DNA from 3 places in the Azospirillum sp. UENF 112521 genome. Region 3 is predicted to be linked to each of the others. Evidence: riboswitches for the same ligand, from Rfam matches in the RefSeq annotation. Region 3 holds a riboswitch; each other region holds the start of a gene.
The links. A riboswitch is a leader RNA that binds a small molecule or an ion and turns the genes downstream of it on or off. The one in region 3 is predicted to bind cobalamin.
Positions count from the first base shown of each region.

Region 1: another riboswitch for cobalamin. It lies ahead of ACWPN8_RS20525 (TonB-dependent receptor plug domain-containing protein); the one in region 3 lies ahead of ACWPN8_RS25120 (ABC transporter ATP-binding protein).
Region 2: another riboswitch for cobalamin. It lies ahead of ACWPN8_RS33310 (CbtB domain-containing protein); the one in region 3 lies ahead of ACWPN8_RS25120 (ABC transporter ATP-binding protein).

Region 1 covers NZ_JBSNCI010000003.1:1,084,755-1,089,524, forward strand. The annotation lists gene ACWPN8_RS20505 (DUF2946 family protein) at 1-239, opposite strand, end outside; gene ACWPN8_RS20510 (DUF1636 domain-containing protein) at 307-702, opposite strand; gene ACWPN8_RS20515 (ATP-binding cassette domain-containing protein) at 709-1,026, opposite strand; gene ACWPN8_RS20520 (DUF7676 family protein) at 1,459-1,725, opposite strand; gene ACWPN8_RS20525 (TonB-dependent receptor plug domain-containing protein) at 1,620-2,060, opposite strand; cobalamin riboswitch at 2,476-2,703, opposite strand; gene ACWPN8_RS20530 (MBL fold metallo-hydrolase) at 2,944-3,831, opposite strand; gene ACWPN8_RS20535 (amidase) at 4,073-4,770, opposite strand, start outside.
Region 2 covers NZ_JBSNCI010000009.1:372,804-377,573, reverse strand. The annotation lists gene ACWPN8_RS33325 (ABC transporter substrate-binding protein) at 1-868, opposite strand, end outside; gene ACWPN8_RS33320 (ABC transporter ATP-binding protein) at 1,032-1,754, opposite strand; gene ACWPN8_RS33315 (ABC transporter ATP-binding protein) at 1,747-2,523, opposite strand; cobalamin riboswitch at 2,842-3,072, shown strand; gene ACWPN8_RS33310 (CbtB domain-containing protein) at 3,118-3,303, shown strand; gene ACWPN8_RS33305 (CbtA family protein) at 3,314-4,093, shown strand; gene cobW (cobalamin biosynthesis protein CobW) at 4,107-4,770, shown strand, end outside.
Region 3 covers NZ_JBSNCI010000005.1:34,534-39,303, forward strand. The annotation lists gene ACWPN8_RS25110 (FecCD family ABC transporter permease) at 1-825, opposite strand, end outside; gene ACWPN8_RS25115 (ABC transporter substrate-binding protein) at 822-1,808, opposite strand; gene ACWPN8_RS25120 (ABC transporter ATP-binding protein) at 1,805-2,641, opposite strand; cobalamin riboswitch at 2,765-2,998, opposite strand; gene ACWPN8_RS25125 (DUF2946 family protein) at 3,247-3,702, shown strand; gene ACWPN8_RS25130 (TonB-dependent receptor) at 3,840-4,770, shown strand, end outside.

The DNA of each region.
Region 1 (4,770 bases), on a different contig from region 3:
GCAACGGCCGCATCGGAAGGGGCGCCGTCCGGGTCGGCCGGTACGCTGTGATCGTCCAGAGCAACGGTCTTGAAGCCGTCCGCCGTACAGATCACGATCCGGCTGGCTTCGGCCGCGTTGGCGGATGCGATCATGGCCGGCATCCAGGCCCAGGCGACGATCTGCAACAGCAGCGCGATCGCACCGGCCGCAAGGCCGGCCCGTCGCGCGGGTCGCAGTCTCTCCTGGGTCGCGCTCATGCCGGTCCGTGAGTCCGTCCGTTGCGGGTGCGGCACAATAGCCGAAGAGCCGCATCGAGGATAAGCGTCATTTTCCCAAAGGTTGCATGTCAGGGACGGGAACCCGTGCGACGAAGCGGCCCTTGACGCCATCCGGCCAGTCCCGATACGCGACGACACCGCTGTCGGTCCCACGATAGGCCAGCAGATAGCCGACGAGCGCCTCGACGGCCGACCGCTCGGGAGCCAAGTCGCCGAGGACATATCCCATGCGCCCCGGCGAGCGGATGTGGACGGCGCAGGGCCGGCGGCAGCTCATCAGGCAGCGCATGGTGCCGACACGGACATCGTCGGCCCCGGCGGATGCGAGAACCCCTTCGAGCAGGGCCGCGAACATCGCTCCGGTCCACCCGGCCTCCGGGTCCACCCCCGGTCCTGTGCCGGGCTGGCGGCAGGTTTCACAGACGATCACGTCGACGGTCATGGTTGGTCAGTCTCCGGATTGAATCATGGTTGGGCATTGGGGAAGCACCACCGGGGTGCCGGCGGCCTGTGTCACGGCGAAGGGCACGCCATAGGCCTCGCGCAGCAGGAAGGGCGTCAGAACGGTCGCCACGTCTCCCGCGATCACGCGAAGGTCCGGCATCAGCAGGACGAGATCGTCGCAGCAGCGGGCGGCCAGCGACAGGTCGTGGAGCACGACGACGGCGGCACGGTGCCGCTCGACCGCTTCGACCCGCAGCAGCATCATGAGGCGGAATTGGTGGCCGGGATCGAGGGCTGCCGTCGGCTCGTCGGCGAGGAGCACCGGGGCGTCCGTCGCCAGGACCCGCGCCGCGTTCGGGATGGCCCAGAGCCTCGGCGACCGTCGCCGTCACCGTCTCGATGTCCTCGAACCGCTCGACCAGCGGGATGCGCACCACCCGCACACCGAACCGCTCCAGCAGTTCCACGGTCTTGTGGGCGCTCCAGCCATTGGCGAGGACCACCCCGACGCCGAGCGACAGGTAGGCCTCGGCACTCGGCCGGATCTGCCGGAAGGGACCCGCCTCGCCGGCCAGCAGCGACAGCCAGGGGTCGGCGGCCTGCGGCGCCGGGGCAGCGATCTGGCCGGGATCGGCAAGCACCAGAAGATACTGGTCGCCGTACACGGCGGCCGACGCCGCCCGCGGACCGGTGGCAACGGCAATCCCAACCGGGGTGGCCGCGCTCAGAAGGCAGGCCGCTGTCAGGCGGAGGGTCAGCCGCCGCACCGGAACCCCCTTCCGCTGCGGTCGAGCGGATCGGGCATCAGCCCGAGATAGCGCTCACGGAACCGGTCCCACATCGACAGGCGGCTCCAGTCCGGCTCCTTCAGGATGCGGTCGTTCTCGCCAAGGAAGGGGTTGGGAAAGAACAGCGTCATCTGCTGGTCTCCCGTGCCGTTGAACAGCCGCAGGCCCCAGCTCCGCGGTGCGCCGTCGGCCCCCAGGACACGGTACATCTCGGCCCGCGCGGTCCGGCGGATGCGGGCAAGCTCCGGATCGACCGGGTTGCGCGGCGTGCCTTGCTATCGAAGCCGCCATATTCTCCCCCGACCTGTCCAGCGAGCGGACCGGACGGACGGCGGGTGACGATGTCGACGCCGTCGATGAAGACGCGGGTGTTGCGCGGCCCCGGTCCGCGCAGCCTCACGGTCTGGACACCGCCCGGCGCCTGCCGGCCCGACAGGCTGGGGCCGGGAACAAGCCCCAGCGCATCGTCGAGACGGCGGATCTGCTGACGTTCGATCTCCTCGCCGCCGATCACCCTGGTGGCGATGGTCGCCGGCTCTTGCGGCACGGCCACATCCTTCGGCGCCATGATCTCCAGAGGGGCAAGGTGAAGGTTGTCCGCCGAAACGATGGGCGCTCCAGCCACAACCCCGAGACCGGCCCCCAAACAGGCCGGGGCGAACCGAAGGTGGAAATACTTGATGGAACGGCTTGTCTGCATGCTCTGCCACGTCCTGCCACAGGCATGGAGGCGCGTTCGGACAAGCGATGCGGCCGCAAAGCCGCCCGTCCGGGACCACACATCCATGCCGGCCCCGGAGACCGGAGCCGTTGAACGGGCGTTGCCGAACGGACGCCACGACGCGAAGCCCCGCGCCTGGAGAACCATTCAGCTGCGACTTGCTTCAGGGAGGATCGATCTTCCCGGACTCCGGCCGCGGCAACGCCAATGGACGCGTCACCACGACGGGTTTCCGCACCTTCGACACACCCCGATCGAAGGCAGAGTGACGCTGTCGGAGGCAGGTCTCCTGGCTCGCGGGTCGTCATCCGGCACCGCCTTCCCGACCGGGATCCTGGGATCTCCGATCAGTGGCTTTTCGGCGCCGACTCGCCGCTCACAGTTGCGGGGACAGCCACGGCTTGCATCAGGCTTTGACACCTGTCGCTTCCGTCGTTCCCTTTTAATCTCCCGGCTTGCGCCTGGGAGAACCACCGACAATGCCTCCGGTGATAGAGGCAGGCCATACGCCTGTCAATGGCGTCGAGCCGTTCCGGCCTTCGCGATGCTGCGGCATTTCCGATCGGCGTGCGCTCCGAGGCTCCCGGGAGAAAGCCTGAAGCAGCAAAGCCCGCAGCAGCGTCTTCGCTGCGTTCATCCGTGCCCCCATCGCCCTCTTTTCGGCCGCCTCCTTCGCCAAGTGGGAGAATCATGACCAGCCGCCATGACACAGCGCGTTCTCCGCGTCCTGCTAACGCATGGTGTAGGACCACGGCTCCGGCAAAAGATGATAGCCATCACGCCGCTGTACGACATGCGCAAACCCGGGGAAGTCAATGTGGGAACCGGCGATGAGAGTTCTCCTCGAAGAAACCTCCTGGAAGAGGTTTTTTCTAGTCTCCGCGGCGAGCGCCTGATCACAGTCGAATGTGAGCGTCACATCCGGTCTGGAAATCTGTATTTCGGGAATATGAATTGTGTCGCCCCAAATCAGGAGCTCTTCCCCCTTCGATGAGATCGTGAAGCCGGAATGCCCGGGTGTGTGCCCCAGCAAGGGCTTCGACAGGACACCTGGGAATACTTCGGTCCGACCTTCGAAAGCTTGAACGACGTCTTTATAAGGGGTGACCTGCTCGCGAGCGGTGTCGAAGAAGAAGCGGCGGTCCTGGTCGCTTGCCTTGGCCATCTCGACATCATCGAACCAGTGAACCAACTCGTTCCGGTGGACCGCAAGTCTGGCATTCGCGAAGATGCGACGCCCGTCTGCCACGTCCGTCAGGCCCGCTGAATGATCTGGATGGATGTGCGTCAGAAGTATTGCATCGATTTCATCGCTCCTGATGCCGATGGCGCTGAGGTTTCGCTGAAGCTGTCCGGCGGTCGGGCCGAAATAGGGGCCGCAGCCGGTGTCGATCAAGGCGATCTGTCCTTCCGAGTGCACGAGGTAGCAATTGATCGATGCCCGTCTGACCGGACGAAGCTTTTCCTCGAACAAAAGCAAAGCTTCAGAAGGATCGATATTCCTCAAAGGTTCAATACCTGCATCGGCATATCCGTCGGAAATCGCGGTTACGACGATATCACCGATTGCGCGATGATAGATTCCAGGAACCTGACCAAGCGGCTTTCGCGACATCATTTCCTCCTGCCATAATTTGAATTGCTCAGAACATGTTTTTGCTGTGCAAAGCGGGATTCCAGGGTCAGCAATCCCGCCAACCCTGGATTGTTACAGAGCTTCAAGCGCTGATGCTTTCCGTTGACTGCCCATTTCGGTGGAGGAGCGTGCCGCAAACCGTCTGACGCTCCGTTCCGCCGGCAAAAACGCGGGGTTGCCGTACCAAACCAACCAGCCCCAACACCAAGTGACAGATTGCGACCTATCCGGCCTTCCCATCGCCTTTTCCGTGCTGTCCGAGCCATCGACCGCCGGGTTGGATGAATCGGTCCCGGTACATTGCTTCATAACTCTGTGCGGCGCTGAGAACGGACCTGTCGTCTCCTCTGGCCCCTATGATCTGAAGACCGATTGGAAGCCCTTGATGACTGAAACCGCAAGGCAGCGAGCAGGCGGGCTGTTGACTTAGGTTGATCGGGAAACTGAAGGACGACCACTCGACCCAGCTCCGCTTGTCGCCGTCTGGCGTGTTCCTCCCTGCTTCGAAAGGCAGGATCGGCACGGTCGGCGAAATGATGAGATCGTATTCGCAGAGCAAAGCGTCCATGGCACTGCCGAAACGGCTACGGCCGACTTCAGCACTCATTCTCTGAGCACCGCTATATTTCTGGCCGACCTGCGCTGCGGCGACGAAGCCCGGATCGAGTTCCGAAATTCGTCCAACGTCGATTGTCGAAAGGCGGTTCGCCGCACCGACGCACCAATGCCGCGTATAGATTTCCAACAGATCGTCTTGATCGGGAAGACGCAATTCCTCGACGTGCGCGCCCTCCCTCCGCAGATCGGAAATGACGCCGTCTACGGCGTTCAGCACCTCGACATCCACATCTCCCACGCACGGTGTCCGCCAATAGCCAATCCGCTTTCCTTTCCAACCGTATTCGAAGACATCGAGATCGG
Region 2 (4,770 bases), on a different contig from region 3:
ACTCGCGGGTCTGCTCGTCCGCGTCCCAGTAGAAGCCAGTGGTCAGCATCAGCCCCTGCGCCGATTGCAGGCCCAGCGCATGCACGTCGGAGATGAACATCAGCAGGCCGGCCAGGCTCTGGCCCGACTGGGTGATGCCGAACTCCGCGGCCTGCTTGACCGCGTTGACGGTGTCGCCGCCGGCATTCGCCAGACCGATGACGTCGGCGCCGGACCCTTGCGCCTGCAACAGGAAGGACGAGAAGTCCGAGGTGCCGAGCGGATGGCGCACCGAGCCGGAGATGGTGCCGCCGAGCGACTTCACCATCTTGGTGGTCTCCTCTTCCAGCGACTGGCCGAAGGCATAGTCGGCGGTCACGAAGAACCACTTCTTCTTGCCCTGCTCATAGAGGGCTCGGCCGGTGCCGGCGGCCATGGCGTAGTTGTCGTAGGTCCACTGGAAGCCGTAGGGGCTGCACTGCGCACCGCTCAGCGCGGTGGCGCCCGGACCGGACATCAGGAAGATGCGCTTCTTGTCCTTGGTGATGCCCTGCACCGCCAGGGCGGCGGCGGAGTTCGGCACGTCGGCGATGACGTCGACGCCGCCGGTGTCGACCCACTCGCGCGCCTTCGACGCGGCGATGTCGGCCTTGTTCTGGTGATCGGCGACGACGATCTCGACGGGCGCGCCGGCGACCTTGTTGCCGAACTCCTCCGCCGCCATCCGCGCGGCGATGGCGGAGCCTTCGCCGGCCAGATCGGCGTAGATGCCGGAACGGTCGTTCAGCACGCCGATGCGGATGACGTTGTCCGACACCTGGGCGGCAGCCGGAACGACTGTCCCGGCGAGCGTCAGCAGGGCGGTGCCGGCGAGAAGAAGCGTGCGCATCAGAAGGTCTCTCCCTCTTGGTTTTTGTTGTCGGCCGGGTCCCGTCGCGGGTCCCTCTGCCGTGCCTGGAGCAGGCAATCGGGCATGGAACCGGCGGTTCGCCGCCCTGCCCTTCGATGGGGTCGGGGCGGCGTTCGCGCCGGTGATGTCGGGGCTGGAGCGCCTACACGCCGAGATAGGTGTGCAGCTTGTCCATGTTGGCGTGGAGCTGGTCGTTGGGGATCATGTCGACCACATGGCCTTCCTCCATCACGTAATGGCGGTCGGCGATGGTGGCGGCGAAGCGGAAGTTCTGCTCGACCAGCACGATGGTGAAACCGCGTGCCTTGAGCGCCCGCACCGCGACACCGATCTGCTCGATGATGACCGGGGCCAGGCCCTCGGTCGGCTCGTCCAGCAGGATCAGGGTGGCGCCGGTGCGCAGGATGCGGGCAATCGCCAGCATCTGCTGCTCGCCGCCCGACAGGCGCGTCCCCTGGGTCGAGCCGCGGCCCTTCAGGTTGGGGAACAGCTCATGGATCTGCGGGACCGTCATCCCGCCCTCCTTGACCACCGGCGGCAGCGTCAGGTTCTCGTCGACGCTGAGGCTGGAGAAGATGCCGCGCTCCTCCGGCACATAGCCGATGCCGAGCCGCGGGATTTTGTGCTGGGCCATGCCGATCAGCTCGGTGCCCTGGAAGCGGATCGAGCCGGTGCGCTTGCCCATGATGCCCATGATGGCGCGCATGGTCGAGGTCTTGCCGGCGCCGTTGCGGCCCAGCAGCGTCACCACCTCGCCTTGCCGCACCTCCAGGCTGACGCCGTGCAGCACATGGCTCTCGCCGTAGAAGCCGTGCAGGTCGGCGATCTCCAGCATGGCGGTCTTGGTGTTCATCCCGTCAGGCATGTCCGGTCCCCCCCGTGCCCATATATGCTTCCATCACCTGCGGGTTCTTCGAGACGACCTCGTAGGGCCCCTCCGCCAGGATCTCGCCGCGGCGCAGAACGGTGATGGTGTCCGACAGGTGGGCAACGACCGACAGATTGTGCTCCACCATCAGAACGGTGCGGTCGGCGGCGACGCGCTTGATCAGGGCGGCAGTGCCCTCGATGTCCTCATGGCCCATGCCGGCCAGCGGCTCGTCGAGCAGCATCACCTCCGGGTCGAGCGCCAGCGTGGTGGCGATCTCCAGGGCGCGCTTGCGGCCATAGGGCAGCTCGGCCGCCAGATGGCCGGCCCAGGGGGTGAGGTTCACCGCCTCGATCAGCTCCAGCGCCCGGTTGTGCAGGTCGTAGAGCGAGGATTCGGACTTCCAGAAATGGAAGCTGGTGCCGAGCGGGCGCTGGAGTGCCACCCGGACATTCTCCAGCACGCTGAGATGCGGGAAGACGGCCGAGATCTGGAAGGAGCGGACCAGACCCATCAGGGCGATGTCGGCCGGCTTGGTGCGGGTGATGTCGCGGCCCTTGTAGAGGATCTGGCCGCGGGTGGGGGTGAGGAACTTGGTCAGCAGGTTGAACACCGTGCTCTTGCCGGCGCCGTTCGGGCCGATCAGCGCGTGGATGGTGCCGCGGCGAACCTGCAGGTTCACGTCGCGAACCGCCACGAACCCCTTGAACTCCTTTGTCAGGTTGCGCGCTTCCAGGATGATGTCGTCGTTCGGTGCGGCGTTCATCGGTCGCGAATTCTCCTCCCGTTCGTCCTTATGTCCCGGGCATATGCCCGGCGGCCGCCGTGCGGCGGGACGTTTCACCGATTGTTGTACGCACGAAGCGTGCCAGATACGGGGTCGCTTCGGCCGGGCCGCCGGCCCCTTTGTTTCTCCGCGGGTTTCGGTTCGGTGTCCTCCCTCTGACCGACACCCCTGCGTCGGAAAGTGTCGGATCCCTGGACACTCTGTCCACAAAACATGACAGCATCCAAAGTGTCGGCATGCAAGATCGTCCGTGTGGCAGACGCCTTATTGCGGGCTTGCCAAACGGGCTCGGCACTGCGATGGTGGCCGTCCGACGGTGCCCTGCCCGTCCTGACGGGCGGCGGGGATAATAGGGAATGCGGTACGGACCTTCCCGGGTTTCCCGGAAGCGCCAAAGCCGTGGCTGCCCCCGCAACTGTGAGCGGCGAGCGTCCCGTCCATCATGCCACTGGCCCTCCGCGGCCGGGAAGGCGGACGGCGATGCGACGACCCGCGAGCCAGGAAACCTGCCGGCGGACACACAGAACCTTTTCCAACCCCGCCGGGTGTGGCGGGAGAACAAGGATGTTTTCGATGACCGCCCGTTCGATGAACGCCGCCAGCACCGCGACCCGCAGCGCCGCCCAGACCGCGGTCGCCGCCTTCGCCGCGATCCTGCTCGGCAGCTTCCTGCTGTATGGCGTCGGCTTCGCCCAGCCGCAGCAGATCCACGATGCGGCGCACGACGCCCGTCACTCCTTCGCGTTCCCCTGCCACTAAGCAGCGGGTCATGGAACTGATCCGGCGGCTGTTCACAGCCGCTTTGGTCGCGGGCGTGCTCTCCGGCACGGCCGCTTCCGTCGTTCAGCAGGCGACGACCGTCCCGCTGATCCTCGAAGCCGAGAAATACGAGGTGGTGACCCCGCCTCCCGCAACCGCGCCAGCCCCGAATGCGGCTCCGGCCGCCAGCCAGGCCGAAGGCCACCAGCATGGCCCCGTGCGCGAGGTCGGCGAAGGTGTGCCGGTCACGCTGGACGAGGCGATGCAGCGCATCGGCCTGACCATCGCCGCCAACCTGATCGCCGGCGTCGCCTATGCGCTGCTGCTGGGGGCGGCGATCCTGCTGGCCGGACGGCCGGTTGATGCCCGCCGCGGGCTGGTCTGGGGCATGGGCGGCTTCGTCGCCGTGTCGCTGGCCCCGTCCTTCGGTCTGGCCCCGGAACTGCCGGGCATGGCCGGGGCCGAGCTGGAGCTGCGTCAGCTCTGGTGGCTGTCCGCCGCGGCCGGGGCCGGCGTCGGCATCGCCGCCCTCGCCTTCGCCCGCAACCGTCTGGTCATCGCCGTCGCCGTTCTGGCCGCAGCGCTGCCCCATCTGATCGGTGCCCCCCATCCGGAAAGCGCCGAGGGTGCCGTTCCCCCGGAACTGGCCGCCCGCTTCGTCGCCGCCTCGCTGGGCTCCGCCGCCCTGTTCTGGGCGATCCTGGGCTCCGTCTGCGGCTGGCTGATGAGCGGCGTGGTCGAACCGGCCGAACGGCACCCGGCCCTGCGGGTTCAGCCCGGCGCGCGTTAAGGAGGCGAAGTTCATGTCCGCTCTTGCGAAAACGGCCGCCGGCAAGGTTCCTGCGACCGTCATCACCGGCTTCCTCGGCGCCGGCAAAACCACGCTGATCCGCGGCCTGCTGGAAAAGGCCGACGGCCGCCGGCTGGCGCTGATCATCAACGAGTTCGGCGATGTCGGCATCGACGGCGACATCCTGCGCGCCTGCGGCAACCCGACCTGCACCGAAGACGACGTGATCGAGCTGGCGAACGGCTGCCTGTGCTGCACCGTCGCCGACGATTTCGTCCCGGCCATCGAGAAGCTGCTGGCCCGGCCGGAGCCGCCCGAGCACATCGTGATCGAGACCAGCGGCCTCGCTTTGCCCAAGCCGCTGGTCCAGGCCTTCCACTGGCCGGCGATCAAGACCCGCGTCACCGTCGACGGCGTGATCGCCGTGGTGGACGCCGCCGCCGCCGCGGAGGGCCGCTTCGCCCCCGATCCCGCGGCGCTGGAGGCCCAGCGCGACGCCGCCGGCACCGTCGATCACGAGACGCCGATCGAGGAGGTGTTCGAGGACCAGCTGCTCTGCGCCGACCTGATCGTCGTCAACAAGACCGACCTGCTGGCCGACGGCGATCTCGCCCGCGTCGAGGACCTGATCCGCGGCGCCCTCGCGCACACGGTCGGCCGCGACGCCAAGCTGGTCC
Region 3 (4,770 bases):
CACCACCAGCCCGACGAAGCCGATGCCGCCGCAGGCCGACACCAGCGCTCCGGTCATCAGGGCGGTGACGAGGAAAAGCTCCAGCCGCAGGCGCCCCGGATCGGTGCCGAGCGAGCGGGCGGCATCGTCGCCCAACGCCAGCGTGTTGACGGTCTCCGCCCGCAGCCACAGCCACAGCAGCCCGCCGACGACCAGTACCGCCGGAACGGGCAGGACGCTCCAGCGCGCGGTGCCGAAGCCGCCCATCATCCAGAACAGCGCGGCGTCGGCGCCGCGATCCGTCGCCATGACGATCAGGACATTGGTGACGGCGTGCAGGATGAAGGCGACTGCGACGCCGGTCAGCACCAGCCTTTCGCTGGTCACCACGCCGTCGCGCCCGCGTGCCGCGGCGAAGACGGCCAGCATCGCCGCGAGCGCACCGAGGAAGGCGGCGGCCGGCAAACCCAGCATTCCGGCGACCGCGCCGGCATAGAGCAGAACGGTCACCGCCCCCACCGAGGCGCCAGCCGACACGCCGAACAGATAGGGGTCGGCCAGCGGGTTGCGCGTCAGCACCTGAAGCACGGCCCCAACCGCCGCCAGTCCGGCACCGGCCAGCGCGCTAAGCAGCACGCGCGGCAGCCGCAATTCCCAGACGATGTTGCGCTCGGCCCGGCTGACGTCGGCGGGCGGGGCCAGCGCCGGCCACAGCTCGTGCACGACCACCGCCCAGACCTTGGGGATGGGGACGCGTGCGGCGCCGAACCCGACGGCAGCCACCGCAGACAGGGCCAGCGCGGCGGCCAGGATCAGCGACAGGCCCAGCAGGCGGGAGCGGTTCATGGCGTGAAGCGCTCCGGGTGCAGGGTCCGCGCCATCCGCTCCAGCGCCTCGACATTGCGGGTGGAGGGCGTCTGCTCGGCATAGGTCAGCACGATGAACTGCCGCTTGCGCACGGCCTCGACGTCGGCCAGCTGCGGTGCCGAGGTCAGATGGCGGATGGCGTCCTCGGCCGGGATCCGGTGCGCGCTGACGATGATCCATTGCGGATCGCGCCACACCATCTCCTCCCAGCTCACCCGGACATAGCTGTCAGGGATGTCGTCGAAGATGTTGCGCCCGCCGGCCAGAGCCATCAGCAGGCTGGTCATCCCTTCGCGCCCGACCGACAAGGGGGGCGCGTCTGTGTGGCACTGGTCGCAGTACATCACGCGCGGCCGGTTGGCGACGCCACCGACACGCTCCGTGATGGCGGCGACGCGGCGGCGGAAATCGGCGACCATGGCCTCGGCACGCTCCGTCACGCCGAAGATGGCGCCCAGCGCCAGCAGGTCGGCGTAGAGCGTGTCCATGCTGATCGGCTCGCGCGGGCCGATGCGGATGCAGCTTTCCCGCAGCGTGTAGGTCGCCACGCCCATTTCCGCCAGCCGGGCGGGGGTGAGGCCGCGCGCCTGATTGAAGCCATAGCTCCAGCCGGCGAACAGGAAGTCCGGATTGACAGACAGCACCGCCTCCAGCGTCGGCGCGCGGTCGGGCAGCCGGGGCAGCGCCGCGACCACGCCCGGCGGGGCGACCAGCCGGTGCTCCACCCCCTCGATGCCGGAAACGGCGACCAGGCGGTCGGCGAGGCCGAGATCCAGCATGGTCTGCGTCATGTTGGTGTCGTGGACCATCGGCCGCTTGGGGGCCGCGGCGAAGCGGGCGGTCTCGAAACAGTTGGCGACCTCGACCGGATAGGTTTGGGCGCAGGCGCCACCGGCTTGCAGGGCGAGGGCCAAGGCGAAGACCGTGGCGAGAGGCGGAGCGCCGCGGAGAAAGCGTCTCATCGTGCTGGCTCCGTAAGAGGCGACATCAGGGGCGACAGGTCGATGCGCAGCCGGCCGTCATCGGGGCGGCGGTCAACCGCCGCAGCGACGCGGTAGACGGCGGTCAGCCGGGCGGGGGTCAGTGCGTCCTCCGGCGCGGCATCGGCCTGGAGCCGGCCGTCGGCCAGCAGCAGGATGCGGTCGCACCAGCGGGCCGCCAGCTCGATGTCGTGCAGCGTCGCCACGACGGTGATGCCGAGCGCGCGCACGAGGTCGAGCACGGCGAAGCGGTGGTGGATGTCCAAATGGTTGGTCGGCTCGTCGAGCAGCAGGATGCGCGGACGCTGGGCCAGGGCGCGGGCGATCATCACCCGCTGGCGTTCGCCGCCCGACAGCTGTTCGACTGCCCGCCCGGAGAGCCCGGACAGTTCCAGCCGGTCCAGGGCGTCGGCGACGATGGTGCGGTCCTCCGCCCCGGCTGCGGCGAAGGGGGAACGGCGGTGGGCCAGGCGCCCCATGCCGACCACGTCGCGCACGGTGAAGCCGAGTGCTGCGGTCGAATCCTGCGCCTGGAGCGCCAGCTGGCGGGCCAGCTCGACCGGCCGCAGGGCGCGCGGATCGTCGCCGTCGATGAGAACCCGGCCGGCGGACGGGGTTTGCAGGCCGGCGAGGCAGCGCAGCAGCGTGGTCTTGCCCGAGCCATTCGGCCCGAGAATGCCGAGGATTTCACCGTCGGAAACCGAGAAACCGATGTCCGACAGGACCATGCGGCCGGCCAGCCGGCACCCCAGCCGCTCCACCGCGATGGTGGGGGGAGGGACCGATGCCTCTGTGGGGAGGGACGCTGACGCCATGCGTGCTTCCTGTCTTTGCGGACGGGGAGGCGTGGCGGACGTCTTGCGGAGCATGCGACGCGACCGGAGCGGAATCCGGGCACACGCATGGCAAGCGTTCCACCGGGACACCCCGCCCGAGGACGTTTCGTTGTGGTGCTGGCAGGTCTCCTGGCTTGCGGGTCATCGCCGTTCCGTCCGGCCTTCCCAGCGCCGATGGGCGCCAGTGGCTTGAAATGACGGTACGGCTCGCCGCTCACAGTTGCGGGGGCAGCCCCGGCCTCACCGCATTCCCCTTCGCAGGGTTGGCAGCTCACCGGGTTCCCTCTTAGCTTCCGGTGGCGAACCGCCGGAAGAACCAGAACCGGGACCATTCATGAGCGACGCGGCGCCCCCGGTCAAGCTTTGCGAACGAACAAAAGCATCGGAGAGTCCATATACAGAACGTTATGTTATAACATAACATAACGTGCCCTCATGCGGCCTGCAAGGAGAAGTTCGCCGGCGAATTTTGGGCCTGCGGGAAAATGCCGCTGATCCCGACTGCGGCGCTTCGGCTAATGTGCCGCACCCAATGCGTGCGGTTGCACGTGCGATGGGCAAGATGGATCGATGCACGGATCGGCATGAGCGCGACCCAGGACAGACTGCGACCCACGCGACGGGCCGGCCTTGCGGCCGGTGCGATTGCGCTGCTGTTGCAGGTCGTCGCCTGGGCCTGGATGCCCGCCGTCATCGCATCCGCCAATGCGGCCGAGAGCAGCCGGATCGTCATCTGCACGCCGGATGGGTTCAAGACCGTGGTTATGGACGACCACGGAATGGCAGGCGATCCGGCAGGCGACGAGAGCGATTCGGCGCAGAACGATTCGGGCCAAGGCGATCTGCTCCGAGGCAATCTGCTGATGTCGGGCGGCTCCTGCCCGCTCTGTCCGCTGATCGGTGGATTGGCGCTGCCGCCGCCGGATCTGCGGATGACGCGCTCGTCGGTCGGGCGCCACAGCCCCGAAGCCTTGCCCGGCGACGTGATCGCCGCCGGCTGGTTCCTCTCCACCCTCCAGGCCCGCGCGCCACCGGTCTGAGGCCGGAATCGCGGGTCGCCGCGCGGGATATCCGCGCGGCGACCCGCCCTTGCCGACCTTTCCTGTTCGCAGCCTTGCACACCCTTCGCACCGATGGCGCGGGGCCGTGTTCGGCTGGCCTCAGATCGAGATGTTCCATGATGTTGCGTTTCGCCGCGGCCGGCGCCCTGCGCGCCGCCCTGCTGTCCGGTGCTGCCCTCACCGCACTGTTTCCCACCGCTCTGTCCGCCCAGACCGTTTCACCGCTTGCCCAATCGCTTCCGGCGATTTCCGTGATCGCAGGCCCGGACGATGCCCTGGCCGCCGGCACCGCCCTGGGCGGGGATGGGCTGGCGGCCCGCCGGCCCACCACCGGAGACGTCGCGGCCCTGCTGCGCGGCCTGCCCGGCGTCAGCCTCTACGGCAATGGCGGCGTGTCGAGCCTGCCGGCGTTGAACGGGCTGGGTGCCGATCGCGTCAATGTGCTGGTCGACGGCGCGCCCGTCGCGCCCGCCTGCCCCAACCAGATGAACCCGGCGCTGTCCACAATCACGCCGACGCGCCTGTCCAAGATCGAGGTTCTGGCCGGGATCACGCCGGTCAGCGCCGGCGGCGACAGCATCGCCGGCACCATCGCCGCCGAAAGCGCGCCTCCGGTCTTCGCTCCGGCGGGGGAGGCGGTGCACACCGAGGGCAAGCTGTCGGCCTCCTACCGGTCGAACGGCCGTGGCGTGACGGGGGCTGCCGAGGCGTCCGTCGCCACCGACAGCCTCAGCCTGGGCTACAGCGGATCCTGGAGCCGGGCCGGCAACTACAAGGCCGGCGACGGCCAGACCGTCCGCTCGACCCTCTACAACGTGCAGGACAATGCGGTGACGTTCGGGGCGCGTCGCGACGGGCATCAGGTCACGCTGCAGGGCGGCATCCAGACCATGCCCTACCAGGGCTTTCCCACCCAGCGCATGGATCTGACCGACAACCGCACCGTCTTCCTGAACGGCCGGTACGAAGGCGCCTTCGACTGGGGAAATCTCGACGCCCGCGCCAACTGGCGGCGGACGCGGCACACCATGAATTTCCTTGAGGACA